DNA from 3 places in the Leifsonia sp. Y878 genome. Region 2 is predicted to be linked to each of the others. Evidence: predicted binding sites of a transcription regulator. Region 2 holds the regulator's gene; each other region holds the start of a gene.
What was found. Region 2 encodes HrcA, which represses chaperone genes, less so after heat shock. Its sites were predicted from a motif close to TTNGCACTCGNNNNNNNCGAGTGCNAA; they were not measured.
Positions count from the first base shown of each region.

Region 1: groL (chaperonin GroEL) is a predicted target of HrcA. The motif match lies at 2,016-2,042, and genes of this name have one in related genera.
Region 3: groES (co-chaperone GroES) is a predicted target of HrcA. The motif match lies at 4,208-4,234, and genes of this name have one in related genera.

Region 1 covers NZ_JBYHFS010000003.1:311,065-316,766, forward strand. Annotated here, with positions in the region: gene AC25Y4_RS12600 (LytR C-terminal domain-containing protein) at 1-410, shown strand, start outside; gene AC25Y4_RS12605 (cold-shock protein) at 599-802, shown strand; gene AC25Y4_RS12610 (DUF3048 domain-containing protein) at 957-1,967, shown strand; gene groL (chaperonin GroEL) at 2,086-3,714, shown strand; gene AC25Y4_RS12620 (hypothetical protein) at 3,870-4,961, shown strand; gene AC25Y4_RS12625 (hypothetical protein) at 5,102-5,284, opposite strand; gene AC25Y4_RS12630 (hypothetical protein) at 5,298-5,702, shown strand, end outside.
Region 2 covers NZ_JBYHFS010000001.1:660,356-666,057, forward strand. Annotated here, with positions in the region: gene AC25Y4_RS03080 (HNH endonuclease signature motif containing protein) at 1-791, shown strand, start outside; gene AC25Y4_RS03085 (DUF4870 domain-containing protein) at 961-1,338, opposite strand; gene AC25Y4_RS03090 (DUF4870 domain-containing protein) at 1,594-2,046, opposite strand; gene hrcA (heat-inducible transcriptional repressor HrcA) at 2,260-3,282, shown strand; gene dnaJ (molecular chaperone DnaJ) at 3,330-4,439, shown strand; gene AC25Y4_RS03105 (16S rRNA (uracil(1498)-N(3))-methyltransferase) at 4,446-5,225, shown strand; gene AC25Y4_RS03110 (histidine triad nucleotide-binding protein) at 5,246-5,626, shown strand.
Region 3 covers NZ_JBYHFS010000003.1:160,602-166,303, reverse strand. Annotated here, with positions in the region: gene AC25Y4_RS11900 (ABC transporter ATP-binding protein) at 1-104, shown strand, start outside; gene AC25Y4_RS11895 (ABC transporter substrate-binding protein) at 529-1,827, opposite strand; gene AC25Y4_RS11890 (ABC transporter substrate-binding protein) at 1,983-2,720, opposite strand; gene rarD (EamA family transporter RarD) at 2,762-3,739, opposite strand; gene groES (co-chaperone GroES) at 3,834-4,130, opposite strand; gene AC25Y4_RS11875 (class I SAM-dependent methyltransferase) at 4,272-5,471, shown strand; gene AC25Y4_RS11870 (hypothetical protein) at 5,507-5,702, opposite strand, start outside.

The DNA.
Region 1 (5,702 bases), on a different contig from region 2:
TTCTCGCCCTCAACGACAGGCTCAACTTTGAGTTGCCTGGCGCAGCGAGCAGCACCGCAGCCGCTCCCACAGAGGAAGCACCGGCTGAAACTGTCGCTCCGACACCGGAGGCCACTCTTGACCCGAGCATCAGCATCACGGTGCTGAACGGAACGCCAGGCACTGGTGTTGCTGCAGCCGTCGGACAGACCTTGACGGATGCCGGCTGGAGCGTTGGCGCAACCTCGAACGCCAGCACCGAAGACGTCCCGACGACCGTCGTGTACTACCAGGACCCGACTCTCGAGGGAGCGGCACTCGGCGTTGCAAGCGCCATTCCAGGCGCCACCACCCTGCTGTCACCCGACTTCGCGGAAAGCGGCGCGGCCATCACCGTCGTGGTGGGCAACGACTTCGTTCCCGCAGGCTAGGCTCACCCCCCTTCAGAACCCGTGCCGCCGACCGCGTGAATCGGCGGGTGGTCCATCGCATTAACGTCGTGTAAATTGTTGCCATTTCGCGACGTTTAAGGTGGTCACAGCTATTTTCTTTTGGCTGCGTTTGGCTAGTATCTGGACGTGGATATGTACCACGCACTACGCACCAAGGGGAGTAACACATGGCGAACGGCACCGTTAAATGGTTCAACGCTGAGAAGGGCTTCGGCTTCATCACGGTTGACGAGGGAGGGCAGGACGTATTCGTTCACTACTCCGCCATTGACATGAACGGCTACAAAGTCCTCGAAGAAGGCCAAGCGGTCGTCTTCGAGGTTGGAACGGGTGCCAAGGGCCCGCAGGCTGAAGCGGTTCGTCCGCTCTAGTCCGTATCAGGCATCCGTATCAAGCACCTCACATCTAGCACGCAAATTTCGGGGCACGCCCCAGCTAACGCCGTCCGGTACTCCGGGCGGCATTAGTGTTTGGGTCGTGACTTCGAACCTGAGAGCCTCCTCGCGCCCCCGTCTTCTCGTTTCGATGTTTGCATTGGCCGTGCCTGCCGCACTGCTCCTTGGGGGTTGCTCTGCCGTCGAACCATCGGCGGCTTCGACAGCGGATGCCGCACAGCGCCACTCGTCATACGAGGAGCCAGACGCCACCGAACTTGCACCGCTCCGAGGGACGACCATTCCGGCGGGAAGCCTGCAGAACCCGTCGCTCGCCGCGAAGATCGACAACCACAGTGACGCTCGCCCCCAGATCGGCCTGGAGCGCACCGACATCGTCTTCGAAGAACTCGTGGAGGGTGGCATCACCCGCTACGTCGCAGTCTGGCAGTCAGATGTCCCCGATCTCCTCGGGCCGGTGCGCTCGATCCGACCGATGGACCCCGACATCATCGCACCACTGGGTGGCATCGTCGCCTACTCAGGTGGCCAGGAGCAGTTCATCGACATGATGAAGCGCACCGATGTCGTGAATGCGGTCTTCGACTATGACGAGGCAGGCCTCTTCTACCGGATCGATGGCAAGGACTCTCCGCACGATGTCGTGGTGAAGGCCAGGGAACTCATCGCCCAGCACGCGGAGCTCACTCCTCCTCTGCAGCAGTTCGCGTATGCAGCCACTGCCTCCGGTTCGTCTGCCGTTGTCGATGGCGTGCCAACGGGCACCATCAACACACGATTCTCTGACGCGCGGTGGCCGAGCTGGACGTGGTCGGTAGCCGACGGGGCATACCTGCGGTCGCAGGAGGGTGAACCCGACCTCGACAGCGACGACCATCAGCTGGCGTCGACCAACGTTGTCGTGCTGCGGGTCGAGATCGACTGGACGTACGGAGACGTTCCGAAAACGACGATGATCGGCACCGGAGAGGCGTGGGTCTCGACCGGCGGCAAGAGCATTCACGCGACCTGGTTCAAGGACGCGCAGGCTGCTCCGATCCGTCTGGTTGACGACAACGGCGTCACGATTCGACTCGCGGCGGGCAACACCTGGATTGAGCTGGTCCCGACAGACCAGGGCTCGGTGGAACTGCTGCCATAGCGGCCCGCCGATTACTTGCACTCTCGGCATCAGAGTGCCAGAATCGACTTAGCACTCTCGTTATTTGAGTGCTAACCCACCACTTTTTTGGAACGTCCGGGAGGGACGAGAAACACACATGGCAAAGATCATTGCTTTCAATGAAGAGGCCCGTCGTGGCCTTGAGCGCGGCCTGAACATCCTCGCTGACACGGTCAAGGTCACCCTCGGCCCGCGCGGACGCAACGTCGTGCTCGAAAAGAAGTGGGGCGCTCCCACGATCACCAACGATGGCGTGTCCATCGCCAAGGAGATCGAACTCGACGACCCGTACGAGAAGATCGGTGCTGAGCTCGTCAAGGAGGTCGCCAAGAAGACTGACGACGTCGCAGGCGATGGCACCACGACCGCAACCGTCCTGGCTCAGGCACTGGTTCGCGAAGGACTGCGCAACGTTGCAGCCGGCGCTGACCCGATCAGCCTGAAGCGCGGCATCGAGAAGGCGACTGCAGCAGTCATCGCCGAACTCATCGCCAGCGCCAAGGAGATCGAGACCAAGGAAGAGATCGCGGCCACCGCATCCATCTCTGCCGGCGACGCCGAAATCGGCGCGATCATCGCTGAGGCAATCGACAAGGTCGGCAAGGAAGGTGTTGTCACCGTCGAGGAGTCGAACACCTTCGGCACCGAGCTCGAACTCACCGAGGGCATGCGCTTCGACAAGGGCTTCCTGTCGGCATACTTCGTCACCGACCCCGACCGTCAGGAAGCGGTCTTCGAAGACCCCTACATCCTGATCGTCAACTCCAAGGTCTCCAACATCAAGGACCTGCTGCCGATCGTTGACAAGGTCATCCAGACCGGCAAGCAGCTCCTCATCATTGCTGAGGACGTCGACGGCGAGGCTCTGGCCACGCTCGTTGTGAACAAGATCCGTGGCATCTTCAAGTCGGTTGCCGTCAAGGCTCCTGGCTTCGGCGACCGTCGCAAGGCGCAGCTGCAGGACATCGCCATCCTCACCGGTGGTCAGGTCATCTCTGAAGAGGTTGGCCTCAAGCTCGAGAACGTGACCCTCGACCTTCTCGGTAACGCCCGCAAGGTCGTTATCACCAAGGACGAGACCACCATCGTCGAGGGCGCTGGAGACGTGGAGGCAATTGCCGGCCGTGTCGCCCAGATCCGTGCCGAGATCGAGAACACCGACAGCGACTACGACCGTGAGAAGCTCCAGGAGCGTCTCGCGAAGCTTGCTGGTGGCGTTGCAGTCATCAAGGCCGGCGCCGCTACGGAGGTTGAGCTCAAGGAGCGCAAGCACCGCATCGAAGATGCAGTCCGTAACGCAAAGGCAGCTGTCGAAGAGGGCATCGTCGCCGGTGGTGGCGTTGCGCTCATCCAGGCTGGCAAGGCCGCATTCGAGAGCAAGGCAGTCCTTGACCTCGTCGGCGACGAGGCAACTGGCGCGAACATCGTGCGCGTTGCCATCGACGCTCCGCTCAAGCAGATCGCACTCAACGCCGGCATGGAGCCGGGCGTTGTTGCAGACAAGGTGCGCAACCTGCCCGTCGGACACGGCCTCAACGCCGCGACCGGTGAGTACGTTGACATGATCGCTGCCGGAATCAATGACCCGGTAAAGGTCACCCGCTCCGCGCTGCTGAACGCATCGTCGATCGCTGGCCTGTTCCTCACCACCGAGGCCGTTGTCGCCGACAAGCCGGAGAAGAACTCTGCTCCTGCTGGCGACCCGACCGGTGGCATGGACTTCTAAGTCCGCTTAGTAGTTCACCGCTTCACCTGCTTCACACGCTGGGCGTCTCCTTCGGGAGGCGCCCAGCGTCGTTGTATCGGCTGCGCGGGGCTATCGTGATCCGATCGAGAGCGGATGTCGCCCGGACCTATGATTCCTGCCGTTAGCCTTGGCTCATGAAGAATGTGGGGATTCGTTCAGCTCTCGCCGTACTGCTCGTCGTCGGGATGGCAGGATGTGCCGCGGCAGCGCCTTCGGTAACTCCATCCGTATCCCCATCGGTGACGGCAGCGCCCGCGCCCAGTCCAACGCCTGAACCCGTCACCTGGCCTGTGCAGCTGGTGCCAGGCAGCTGCAGCGATCTACTCCCGCAAGCAACCGTCGATGCCATTTTCGGCGAACCACTGCCGGGGGTTCAGCGGGCCGACGTGGCCGGGCGTGACGGGATCTGGGCGGCTGCCGCCCGGAATTCCGGATCATTGGAGTGCATGTGGGGTGTCGACTCCGTCTCTGAGAATCCTGAAGAAACCCACACCGTCCGCGTGACTGTCGTTCCGCACGCAGCCGACATCGCCGCGAGAATTAGCAGCGAACTCGACGGGAATGTGCCGGGCGAGCCGTCCGGGGGTTGCGCCTGGGGCTACTGCAGCAGTGGAGCGCTGCTCGGCGAGTACTGGGTCGATATGGAGGTCGGGGGAACAGGCGATCCGGCAGCAGTCAACGGCACCGGCGTGCAAGCGGCGATCGATACCGTCATGGCGGCTGTGCGGGCGATGCCACCGAGCAACGCCGCCGAGTTCCCCGCGCAGTCGGCGTCGTGGCCAACGCTCTGCGGGGACTTCGTGAGTGAACAAGCCATCAGTGACGCACTTGACCTGCCCGCCGCGACATTCACGGTCGGATATAGCTACCGAAGCAGCAACGCCACGTACGGCGCAATCATGGCCGGCGGTGGTTTAGTCTGCGGAATCGCGCGCGACGGCGGCGGTCGAAGTGCCTCGATTGTGACTCTGCCTGCGTCAGGTGACCTCTTTGCCGCAGCGCGGGACGTGGCCGCGTTATCCGACGAGGTCGAGGCGATTGAGATCTCTGGGCTGGAAACAGGCTCGGCCTTTGTGCGGCGCAGTCCGGAGACCCCCACCCAAGCATCGCTCGAGATGAACCTTCGCGGCACTTGGGTGCTGCTCAGCATGGGAGCAGCCACGGAGCAGGAGGGCAACCCGGCGTCACGATTGATCCGCTTGGCCGAGGTGCTGGCCGCGGGCTAGATCATGCTGTGCGGGCTCCGGCAGCTTCCGCACCATCACCACTAGCCTGTAGCCATGGGGAATCGATGGGGTGTGGCCGGGCTGAGCGTGCTGCTCACGGCATTGGTGTTGACCGGCTGCGCAGCGGAGGCATCGCCTCCTCAAAGTGCGCCGGTATCGCCGTTGCCCACCTCCGCACCAACTTCGACGCCAAGCCCAGCGTCCGACAGACCCACGCCACGCTTGTCGGCAACGTGCGACGACCTGGTGCCGCCGGCGGTAGTCAGGGCGGCGGTGTCCGACGATGTTGTGGCGATGCCGGTCGCCCTGGACGAACGATTCAATACTCCAACCACGATGGCAACCAGACAGCTGGGCGCGCTCGTGTGCGTCTGGGCGAACAAGGAGCTGTCACTGCCGTGGGATCCGGATCCTTCGTACCGAGAAGCGATCCTGGAGATCGTGCCCGATGGTGCAGCGCCGTGGGAGAAATACAAGAAAACATATGCGTCGACCAGCGAGCCCTCTCCATACGGGGCCGACGCGATTGGTCCGCGATGCGTGATGGCGACTGACTACGGTCAAGGCGGATGCTATTTCCAGGGTCTCATCGGCAGCTACTGGGTAGACCTCCGGCTCGAAGGCACGGGTGCCGGTACTGCCGAGTCCGAGACTGAGATGTCAGCCATCGCCCGCCAGTTCACCGATTCCCTGGTCGAGGGGCTGCGAGCGGAGCAGCCAGTGCCGCCCGCGTGGACACCG
Region 2 (5,702 bases):
ACGGACTCATCCCCGTGTCGGGAGCGTTGATGCCGGAGACGGCGGCGAAGTTCCAACGGTTGATGGATGCATACATGTCGCCGCGGACCGCGCAGGTCAAGTTCCTGACTGTGGAGGAGCAGGAGCAAGAGATCGACCGGGACGTGCTCGAGCACGACGATCGGACCCGCGACCAGCTGCGCCACGACCTCTTCACGATGATCGTTGACACTGCCGCGCGAAGTGCCGAAGCACCCTCGATTGGCGGGGCCGCCCCGACCGTGCTGGTCAGCGTGCGGCAGGAAGACTTCCTGGCCGGCACGGGTGCCGGTCACATTGATGGGCAGGTGGCACCCATCTCAATGCTGACGGTGGAGCAGATGGCGTGTGCCGGGGGAGTGCAACCGGTGACGATCAATGCGAAGGGCAAGATCATTGAGTTGGGGGTCACCGACCGGTGCTTCACTGGCCAGCAGCGCCGGGCGATCACCCTCCGTGACGGCGGCTGCATCATCCCCGGTTGCCAAAGCCCCGCGGCGTGGGCCGAGATTCACCATGTGATCCCGGATGCGCTCGGTGGGCCGACCGAGGTGAGCAACGGCGTGACACTCTGTTGGTTCCATCACCGCACGATTCACCGATCCGGCTGGCAGATCCGGATGGTCGGTGGCGTCCCGCAGGTGAAAGCCCCGATCTGGATGGACGGGCAGCAACGCTGGCATGTGGCCACGAAGTCACCGACGCGGATGGCAGATCAACTCGCCAATAGACGTGATCAACGTGATCAACGTGATCAACGGCGAACAGGCTGAACCGAACCGTTTGAACCGACCCGGTTGAACCGACGGAGCACACTAGCGCGCCGACGGTTCGCATTGATCTCCGACATCCGCTTAACGGAAGAAGCCGCTCACCAGATCGTGACCTGGTGAGCGGCTTCTTTCGCGTGACCGCCGGTGCGGCCTCACACGAGAGTGCGAGCTAGCTGACGAACTTGATCGACAGCGGGTACACGTACGCCTCGCCCTTGTTGGCAGCGACTGCGGCCATGATGCTGAAGACAATCGTCACGACCCAGACGGCGAAGACGATCAGGATGCCGATGAAGACAGCCGTCAAGATGGCGCCGATGATGTACGCGATCAGCATGGTGAGCTGGAAGTTCAATGCCGCAGCGGTGTGCTGGCGAATGAACGGGCCGCGATCCTTGAGGACCAGGTAACCGATCAGTGCGGGCAGCAGCTCGAAGAAGATTCCGCCGATGTGGATGAGCGTCGCCCAGAGCTTTTCGTCAGCAGGGCTGAGCTGGCTGGGGGACTGGTACGGGTTGGCGGGAGGGGGTGGAGGTGCATCAGACATGGTGTCTCCTTTGGCGCTGGGATCGTATGGCGCTGGATCGCGCACGGGGCGGGCAATGATGACGTGAGGTGAAACGCGGACATGCGGAAAACGCGGTGATGTCCAGTCAATACAGTACAGACAGAGCGAGACGCAATTGGGGACGAATACGCGTGTCTGGCGTGGCTACGTCATCCGCGGGCTCCGTGACCACTGTTTGGTCAAGCCCGTATTGGTCAAGCCCGTATTGGTCAAGCCCGTATTTGGTAAAGCCGGCTATCCGATGAAGCGGATGGCGTACGGGTAGCGATAGTGGTACCCATCCTTCGCCTTCATGAAGCCGAGGATGGAAAAGATGACACCGAGGATCCAGAGCACCCAGAACAACAGGCCGATGAACGAGATCAGGCCGAAGGTCACGACGGTGACGATGAAGCTGACGACGTAGATCACCACGTACCCGATCGACAGGGTGATCTGGAAGTTGAGTGCTTCCTTGGCTTCCACGTTGGTGAACGGACCGCGCTGTCTGAAGACAAGCCAGATGATAAGCGAGGGAAGGAACCCGAAAATACCGCCCAGATGGGCCAGCGAGGCCCACTGCCGGTCGTCCATTGTCGACAGGGTGGCATTCGGGTTCGGCGGAACGTAAGACTGCCGGAAGCCGGGCGGCGGCTGTTCCTCGCCGTCTGGCGGTTCTGGGGGAGTCTGTGCATCCGGATCAGTCATGATCGCGCCTTTCAGACGATTGCACGCTCCAGGCGGTCATGCCAATCTCGCGCGCCGTTCTGTATGCCAACGCTACTGCGGTGAAACTCCGGTTGGCAATCAATGAAGGCACAGGTAGACGCGATATGATTGGCACTCAGTCAATGCGAGTGCTAACGCGAAGAGTATGCGGGCGCCGACCTAAACGCCGAGTGAAGAGGGGACTGTAACTGCATGGTTTCCGAACGCAGCCTTGAAGTCTTGCGCGTCATCGTTCAGGACTACGTCGCCTCTCGCGAGCCGGTCGGATCGAAATCGATCGTTGACAGGCATTCCTTTGGTGTGTCGGCCGCGACGATTCGCAATGACATGGCGCTGCTCGAAGAAGAAGAGCTGATCGCCGCCCCGCACACCTCGTCGGGGCGCATCCCCACCGACAAGGGCTACCGGCTTTTCGTCGATCACCTCGCCAATGTGCGCCCGCTGACTCCGGCTGCGCGCCAGGCGATCGAAACCTTCCTCGGTCAGTCCTCCGACCTCGACGAGGTGCTGGCTCGCAGCGTACGACTTTTGTCACAGCTGACGAAGCAGGTTGCCCTCGTGCAGTACCCGTCACTGTCCCGAGCCCGCGTTCGCCACGTCGAACTCGTGCCGCTGACTGATCACCGAGTGTTGTCCGTGCTGATCACCGACTCCGGTCGGGTTGAACAGCGCGTCATCGACCTGCCCCGTGCTGTCGATGAGCAGCAGCTTGCCTCGATCCGTGCCCGGCTCAACCAGTCTGTCGGTGGGTCGACCATGACAGAGGCAGCCAAAACGCTGACGGATGCCGGCGACTTCGGCCCTGCCGTCGAAGCCGATCTGCTCGGCGTGATCGTGTCCACCCTCATCGAACAGGTCGGGGCGAACCGCCACGACCGCCTGGTGATGGCAGGAGCTGCGAACCTGGTGCGCACTGAGGAAGACTTCAGTGGCAGTATCTACCCCGTGCTCGAAGCGATTGAGGAGCAGGTTGTCCTGCTTCGCCTCTTCGGTGAGATGGTGGCCGACCAGCACGGTGTCTCGGTGAGCATCGGACGTGAGAATGCGTCATTCGGGCTGGGGGAGACATCCGTTCTCACCAGTGGATACACCTCAGCCGGCGGCGACCTGGCCAGGCTGGGTGTGCTCGGTCCGACTCGCATGGACTACTCGAACAACATGGCTGCGGTACGCGCTGTTGCCAGATACCTCTCCCGTCATCTCGGTGAGAACTAGCTTTTATATCCACTTTCCCGCACACAGATCAACAAGGAGAGCCGCTTTTGGCTGACCACTACGAAGTCCTGGGCGTTTCCAAAGACGCAACGATCGATGAGATCAAGAAGGCGTACCGTCGCCTTGCCAGGCAGCTCCACCCCGATGTGAATCCTGGTGCTGAAGCATCGGAACAGTTCAAACTCGTCACGCACGCCTACGACGTCCTGAGCGACCCGAAGCAGCGCCAGCAATATGACATGGGCGGCCAGGGCGGTGGCGGATTCGACGGCGGCAACTTCGGAAACTTCGGCGACATCTTCGAGACGTTCTTCGGTGGCGGCGGTGGCGGCGGCAGTCGCGGACCCCGCTCACGTCGTGAACGCGGCCAGGATGCACTCATCCGCGTCGAGGTTGACCTCGAAGAGGTCATCTTCGGCACGCACCGCGACCTCGAGGTCGACACGGCCATCGTCTGTGAGACCTGCAACGGCAGCTGCTGCCAGCCGGGCACGTCGCCCGTCACCTGCGACATCTGCCACGGCACCGGAAGCATCCAGCGCGCAGTGCGCTCCCTGCTCGGCAACGTGATGACGTCAAGCCCCTGTGGCACCTGCCGCGGCTACGGCACCATCATCGCAACGCCGTGCGTCACCTGCCAGGGACAGGGCCGTGTTCGCGCCCGTCGCACCGTGGCCGTCGACATCCCCGCCGGCGTCGACACCGGTCTCCGCCTGCAGATGCCAGGCAGTGGAGAGGCCGGCCCCGCTGGCGGCCCGAACGGTGACCTGTACCTCGAGATGAAGGTACGTCACCACGACATCTTCAGCCGCAACGGCGACGACCTGCTCTGCACGCTCGAAGTGCAAATGGCGGATGCCATCCTCGGCACGACCACGACGCTCAAGGGTCTCGACGGCGACATCGAGATCGACCTGAAGCCCGGCACCCAGAGCGCCGAGATCCTCACCATCAAGGACCGCGGCATCACCAAGCTGCGCGGCAGCGGCCGAGGAGACCTGAAGATCGGCATCCAGGTCGTCACCCCGACGAAGCTCGATCACAAGGAGAAGGAACTCATCCAGCAGTTCGCGGCCAGGCACAAGGGGCACGCCCCAGAGCTCAGCCAGTTCCAGCAGGGCCTGTTCTCCAAGCTGCGCGATCGCTTCCTCGGCTAGATCCTGATGGCCCATTTCTACCTGGACGAATCGCTGCGCCCTGAAGACTGTTCCGCCGGTGCCATCGTGCGCATCGGCGGCAGCGAAGCCAAGCACGCGGTGACGGTCAGCCGGGTTCGCCCCGGCGAGTCGCTGCTGCTCGGAAACGGTCATGGCCTGGTGCTCTCCGGCACCGTGGTCACGGCCGAGTCCGGCGAGCTGACGCTGCGCGTCGACGAAGCGACGCTGCACGCGGCGGCGACCCCTCGCATCCGTTTGGTGCAGGCCCTCGCCAAGGGTGACCGTGACGAACTGGCCATCCAGGCGGCGACAGAGCTCGGTGTCGACGGGGTCATTCCGTGGGCAGCCGCCCGCTCGATCTCGCGCTGGGACGGCGCGAAGGTCGCAAAGGGCAGGGAACGCTGGGCCGCCATCGTGCGCGAGGCGAGCAAGCAGTCGATTCGCCCGTGGCTGCCTGATGTCGCCGACCTCGTGACCACCAAACAGCTGGTGAAACTCGCGGCCGAGACGCGGATGCTGCTGCTGGAGCCGACCGCGTCACTCCGACTCACTGAATTCAGCGTCGGCGACAGTGCCAGTGACGACAGTGCCAGTGACGGCAGTGCACCCGACGACAGGGACATCGTGCTCGTCGTCGGACCAGAGGGCGGCATCGCCCCCTCTGAGCTGTCGATGCTCGAGGCGGCAGGGGCAACCCAGGTTCGCCTGGGCGAGACGGTCCTCCGCACGTCGACAGCAGGACCGGCCGCCCTGGCGATCCTGAACGCAACGCTTCACCGTTGGTAAGCGCCGCTTAAGATAGAGATATGTCTTCTTCAAGCGCGGGTCATACCGAGAGTGCAGCACCGTCGATCTTCAGCCGCATCATCGCGCGCGAGATCCCGGCCACCATCGTGGCCGAAACCGATCGCGTCATCGCGTTCGAGGACATCGCCCCACAGGCACCGGTTCACATCGTGATCACGGTGAAGACGGAGGCATACCGAAACGTGGCTGAGCTTGCCGCCGGTGATCCTGCACTGCTTGCCGAACTCGTCGCTGTCGCGAACGAGATCGCTGTCGAACGCACGAACGGACAGTTCCGCCTGGTGTTCAATACCGGGGCGGATGCCGGTCAGACGGTATTCCACGTGCACGCGCACCTGCTCGGCGGCCACCTCGCTGAGGGATCCCTTGGCGGACGCTAACGAGGGGCCGGCCGTGAATGCGGATCCGGCAGTGAATCCGGCGCCGGTGAACCCGGCGGTCGTGAACCCGGCGCCC
Region 3 (5,702 bases), on a different contig from region 2:
ACGTACTCGACCAGGGTACGGACGCCTACACGGGTACCGGCCGCGAACTGTTGCGGGACCCGAAGGTCATCGGCCTCTACCTCGGTACCCTCGGCCAGGACTAACCACCGCCACCATCGTCATCCGTTGCCCCGCGCTCGCCCAGAGCGCGGGGCAACGTTTGCATGTGCCCGCTGCGCTCCCCCACGTCGAACGAGCGACGTCCTCCGGCGTCCACAGCCGTCCATCGCTCCCCCACGTGGAACGGCAGACACATCCTGGCGCGCGATAGAGCGCAGGCCAGAGGCGTTGTAGCCCGTTGACGGCCACGATGGCCATTCGCCCAAGAGACCCTCGCTGGGTCTCGAGACGGCCGTGAACGGCCTCCTCGACCAACGGTGCGAGCGCCACGGGTACGCGAGCGGAAGCACGCTGTCGCCTCCCCCCGCACACGCCTCCCCCCGCACACGCCTCTCCCCACACACGCCTCTCCCCACACACGACGAAAGGCCCCGGCCGAAGCCGGGGCCTTCCTACATGCGTTGCTGCCTAGTTGATGCGGCTGTACGTGTTGTCTGGGTTGAACTGGAAGATACCGATCGTTGCTTCGGTCGGGTCGCCGTTCTCGTCGAACGTGATCGGGCCGGAGTAACCGTCGTAGTCGATCTGCTCGCCCTTCTTCAGCAGGTCAACTGCTGCTGCGAAGTCGGTGACCTTGGTGCCTTCACCGGTTCCGCCGGAGACCTGGCGGAGGTACTTGCCGATAGACACACCGTCGGTGTCGTTCCCAGCGTATGCAGCGAGCGCGATGAGGATGACGGCGTCGTACGACTCAGCTGCGTAGCTGAAGTCGGTGAGCGTCGGGTCGATGGCCAGCAGGCGCTCGGTGAAGTCACCGAGCGTTGCGGTGTCGAGTCCGGGCAGCGTGCCCTTCGAGCCGGCGATGAGGCCAGCGGGGAAGTCAGCGCTGTAGTCGGCCAGGTTTCCGTCGACGAAGTAGAGCTTGTCGCCGGCGAATCCGGATCCGACCAGGGCCGGGGTGATGACCTTGGCCTGGTCGAACGTGATCAGTGCGATCGCATCGGGGTTGGCCGCCGTCACTTCAGAGATCTGCGATGCGAAGTTGGAGTCACCTTCGTTGAAGAGCGACTGAGCGACAACCTTGCCGCCGGCGCCTTCAAATGCTGCGGTAACGGACTCGGCGAGGCCGGTTCCGTAGGAGTCGTTCAGCACGATGAGGCCGAGGGTGGAGTTTCCGTCTTCAGCGATCAGGTTACCGAGTACTTCACCCTGCAACACGTCGGAGGGAGCCGTACGCCAGAACAGGCCGTTGTCGGGGTAGTCGGTGAAGTCTGCCGAGGTGTTAGCCGGCGAGAACTGCACGACGCCGGCACCGGTGATGGTGTCGATGACGGTCTTGGAGACGCCGGACGATGCTGCTCCGACAATCGCCGAAACCTTCTGCGACAGCAGGTCGGTGACCGAGACAGTTGCTGTGTCTGTGGTGGTGTCACCGGAGTCACGCAGGATGGCTTCGATGTCGATGCCGAGGCCTGCCTCGTTGATTTCCTGAACGGCCAGGTTGACACCGGCTTCTTCGGGCGGGCCGAGGAACGCGAGAGCGCCACTCTGGGGAAGAATCGTGCCGATCTTCAGTGCGAGATCGCGGTCGCCGGCTGTGATCGGCTGCGCGTCACCGCTCGCGGCGGGCGAAGCGGTCTCGCCGGGTGTCTCGGCCGTGCTGTTGCTGCATCCAGTGAGCAGGAGTGCGCTGACGCCGACCATGGCGATACCAGTGACTACTGCCCGTACTGAGCGGGAGGCCGAGGCCTTCGCGAATACGCTCATGTTGCTCCTTGGGGCTAGGGATACTAAAGAGAACACAGCAGCCAACTAGCTACCGTCCTGTCACAGTATTGACAGGAAGCACCTGAAACAAGACAACGATGTAACAACCGTGTAAACCGACCCAAATCGTTACGATTTGTGATCTGAGCGAGTATTTATTGCGTGAGAGCTGTGAGCGTCCCGCTCGCGCCGCCGTAGCTGATGTGCTGGTCGTCGGCCAAAATGCTCAGGCATTCCCCCCACGACGCGCAGTCAACCTCTCCTGAGGCCACCTGTCGCAGTCCAGCTGCAACGGATGCGCCGCCATCGTCGTCGCTGACCACGGCAGCCAGGGCGCTCACCACGACAGCGTCGTAGGCTTCGGACCCTCCGGTCGTCTCCGCGAGCCCCGGATCGGCGCTGTTCAGTCGGATCCCGAACTCGCCGCTGGCCGCAAGCGCAGTGCCACCATTCACGAGGTCATACAGTGAGATGACGGCCATACCTGACGAGCGAGCGGATGACGCCACATCGGCAGGCAACTCTCGTGTCACATCCCACACCAGCACGTCGACGCCGCGCGCGACAAGGTCGGCCAGCGCGGTCACGAGATCCCCGGCCGAATTGCGGTGGATGATCTCGAGCGGTTGCCCGCGCACCCCGCCCTGCTCAGCGATTTCACGGGCGGCCAGCTGGGCTCCCGCGACCTGCGCGGCGCCGGATCCGGCGGCGTCGCCCGTCATCGGGAAGAGCGTTCCGATGCGGAGCACGCCGTCGCCGGATGGAACGACCCTGGCGGTCGCACTCGTCGGCGTTGGCGTCGGCGCCAACGGCTCTGACGAGCAGGCGGTCACAGCCAGCGGAATGACGACGGCAAGACCCAGGAGGGCGGCAACGGTGCGGCGAAGCATCATGGTCCTTTCGGTGGCTGGTGCATCCAGAGCGTATCGGCCGCTTAGACCGGTTCGAGCGATACGCGCCGCGGCGCGCGACCGGAGACGATCATGTCGATCGTCAGCACAATCAACGCGACCCAGACCAGAGCGAAACCGATGAGCCGTTCTGGCGGCATCTCTTCTCCCAGCACGAACACCCCAACCAGGAACTGCAGCACGGGAGCGATGTACTGGGTCAAGCCCAGGAAGGTGAGCGGCAGTCGGCTGGCCGCCGCTGCGAAGAAGAGGAGCGGAACCGCTGTCGCGACGCCCGCCGCAAGCAGTCCCATCGTGTGCCATGGAGAGATGGTGCCGATGGTCAACCCAGACAGCGCGGCGACGACGATGAGCTGGATGATGGCGATCGGAGCGAGCCACGCGGTCTCCAGCGTGAGGCCCGTCACGGCATCCACGTCGTTGCCGACGCGCTTCTTGATCAGGCCGTACGAGCCGAAGGAGAAGGCGAGGATCAGGGATATCCAGGGCACGGAGCCGTAGCCGACGGTGAGAACGCCGACGGCGATCACGCTGATTCCCACCGCGATCCACTGCACCACGCGCAGGCGCTCCCTGAGCACGATGACGCCGAGGAAGATCGTGACGATCGGGTTGATGAAATAGCCGAGCGCGGCCTCAAGGACGTGCCCGCTGACCGCAGCGAAGACGTAGGTCTGCCAGTTGACATAGATAAGAGCACCGGCCAGCCCCATCGTCCACACGACCCGCGGCTTCGCGAACACCGCGGTGAGAGCTCCCCACTTGCGCGTGACTGTGATCAGCAGCGCACAGAAGACGAGCGAGAACAGCACGCGCCACGCGACGATCTCGAAGGCACCTGTCGGCACGAGCAGCAGGAAGTACAGCGGCAGCAGGCCCCACAACGCATACGCAGAGACCGCATAGGTCAGCCCCTTGCTCTGCTCACTCCTGGCCGGTCGGCCGGCGGCGGCGAGTGCGGCGGAGGGAGCGGCAGGGGTTTTGAGGGGGTCTGCGGACATCTGTCAATCCTAGGGTCGGCGATTCGCCTGCCGCGCACAAAAAAGTCGGGCCCCCGATGCTGTGCATCAGGGGCCCGACGAGAAAAGCGAGAAACTATCGAACGACCACTGCGAGGACGTCGCGTGCCGAGAGGACCAGCAGGTCTTCCCCACCGAACTTGACCTCGGTTCCGCCGTACTTGGAATAGATGACCTTGTCGCCGACAGCGACGTCGAGCGGGATGCGGTTGCCGTTGTCGTCAATGCGGCCGGGGCCTACTGCAACGACTTCACCCTCCTGGGGCTTCTCCTTGGCAGTGTCAGGAATGACAAGACCTGAAGCAGTAGTCTGCTCTGCCTCGACCTGCTTGATGACGATGCGATCCTCGAGCGGCTTGATGGAGACCGACACGGTTGACCTCTTTCTTAACTAAGACATAAGGGTTGGCAGACTCACGTCGAGAGTGCTAATTCGAGTTTAGGGCGCATCTGGCACTCACGCAATGTGAGTGCCAGACAATGACGGCACCGACATCGGTGCTACCGTGACGTAATGGATCGCTCAGAGCTCGTCGAGCTGTTATCACCAGAGGGCCTGCGTCTTCTTGACTCACTTCCCCCCTTCGAATCCAGCGCAGATGTCGTACGCCTGGTCGCCGACCTGCGCAAGGCAGGGCACTCCCCTGGGCTCGTCGCAGCCGTCCTCACTCAATCCAAATTGCGCGCGAAGGCGCAGGGCAAGTTCGGCGAGTTCGCGCAGCGCATGCTGTTCACCGAAGCTGGTCTCGAGCAGGCCACCCGGTTGCGCGTTGCCGCACTGCACGCCGGCCGATTCGCAGGGGCGGGCCTCCATCGAGTCGCCGACCTCGGGTGCGGAATCGGGGGCGACGCAATGGCGATGGCTGCCATGGACATCGCGGTGACCGCCGTCGACGCCGACGAAGTGACAGCGACCGTCGCGAGTTTCAACCTGGCGCCGTTCCCGCAGGCCCACGTCGAGCACGCTGACGCTGAGACGTTCGACCTCACCGGATTCGACGCTGCCTGGTTCGATCCGGCCAGGCGCACCTCCGGCCACAAGAACACGTCTCGCCTGACGAGACCGGAGGACTACTCGCCCTCCCTCGACTACGTGTTCGGCCTCGCGAAAACCCTCCCCATCGGCGTCAAGCTCGGCCCCGGCCACGATCGCGACCTGATTCCAGCTGAGGCAGAAGCGCAGTGGATCTCGGTCGACGGGCAGCTCGTTGAAATGGGGCTGTGGTTCGGCGTATTGACCAGGGAGGGCATCCGACGTTCCGCGCTCATCCTCACGCCTGGCGGCGTTGCTGAGATGACAGCGGATGCCGACGCAGACGACGTGGATGTCGCCGAACTGGGCCAGTACATTTACGAGCCCGATGGCGCGGTCATTCGCGCCAGGCTCATCGGAGACCTGGCCCGATCCGCTGACGCCGGCATGGTGAGCGATGGGATCGCCTACTTCACGTCTGACACGCTGATCGAATCACCGTTCGCCACGGCATTCCGTGTCATCGACGAGTTGCCGTTCGACGAAAAGAAACTCAAGCAGGCACTCAAAGCCCGCGATATCGGCACCATCGAAATCAAGAAGCGCGGCGTTGACCTTGACCCGGCTGCCCTGCGGGTGCGGCTGAAGCCAACCGGAAGCGCCTCAGCCACGCTGATCATGACGAGGCGTGCTGGAAAGCGCGTTGCATTGCTGGTGGAGCGCGTGGCCAGCTCGGTATAGGCCGAGGCACGGCTCACAGCGGGGCAGGGCCGCGGCTACACGCGGCCGGGGAAGACCGCGGTGATCAGCACGATCCAGCCCGCTGCAACGACGACGCCGACGATGCCGGCGACCAAACCGAGCAGCCAGGTTCGCCCGGCCATCCGCTCAGTGCGCCGCGCGATGAGCGCCAGGATGATGGCAGCGAGTGAGACCAGGATGCCCCACATGCCGAACACCGCGATCACCAGG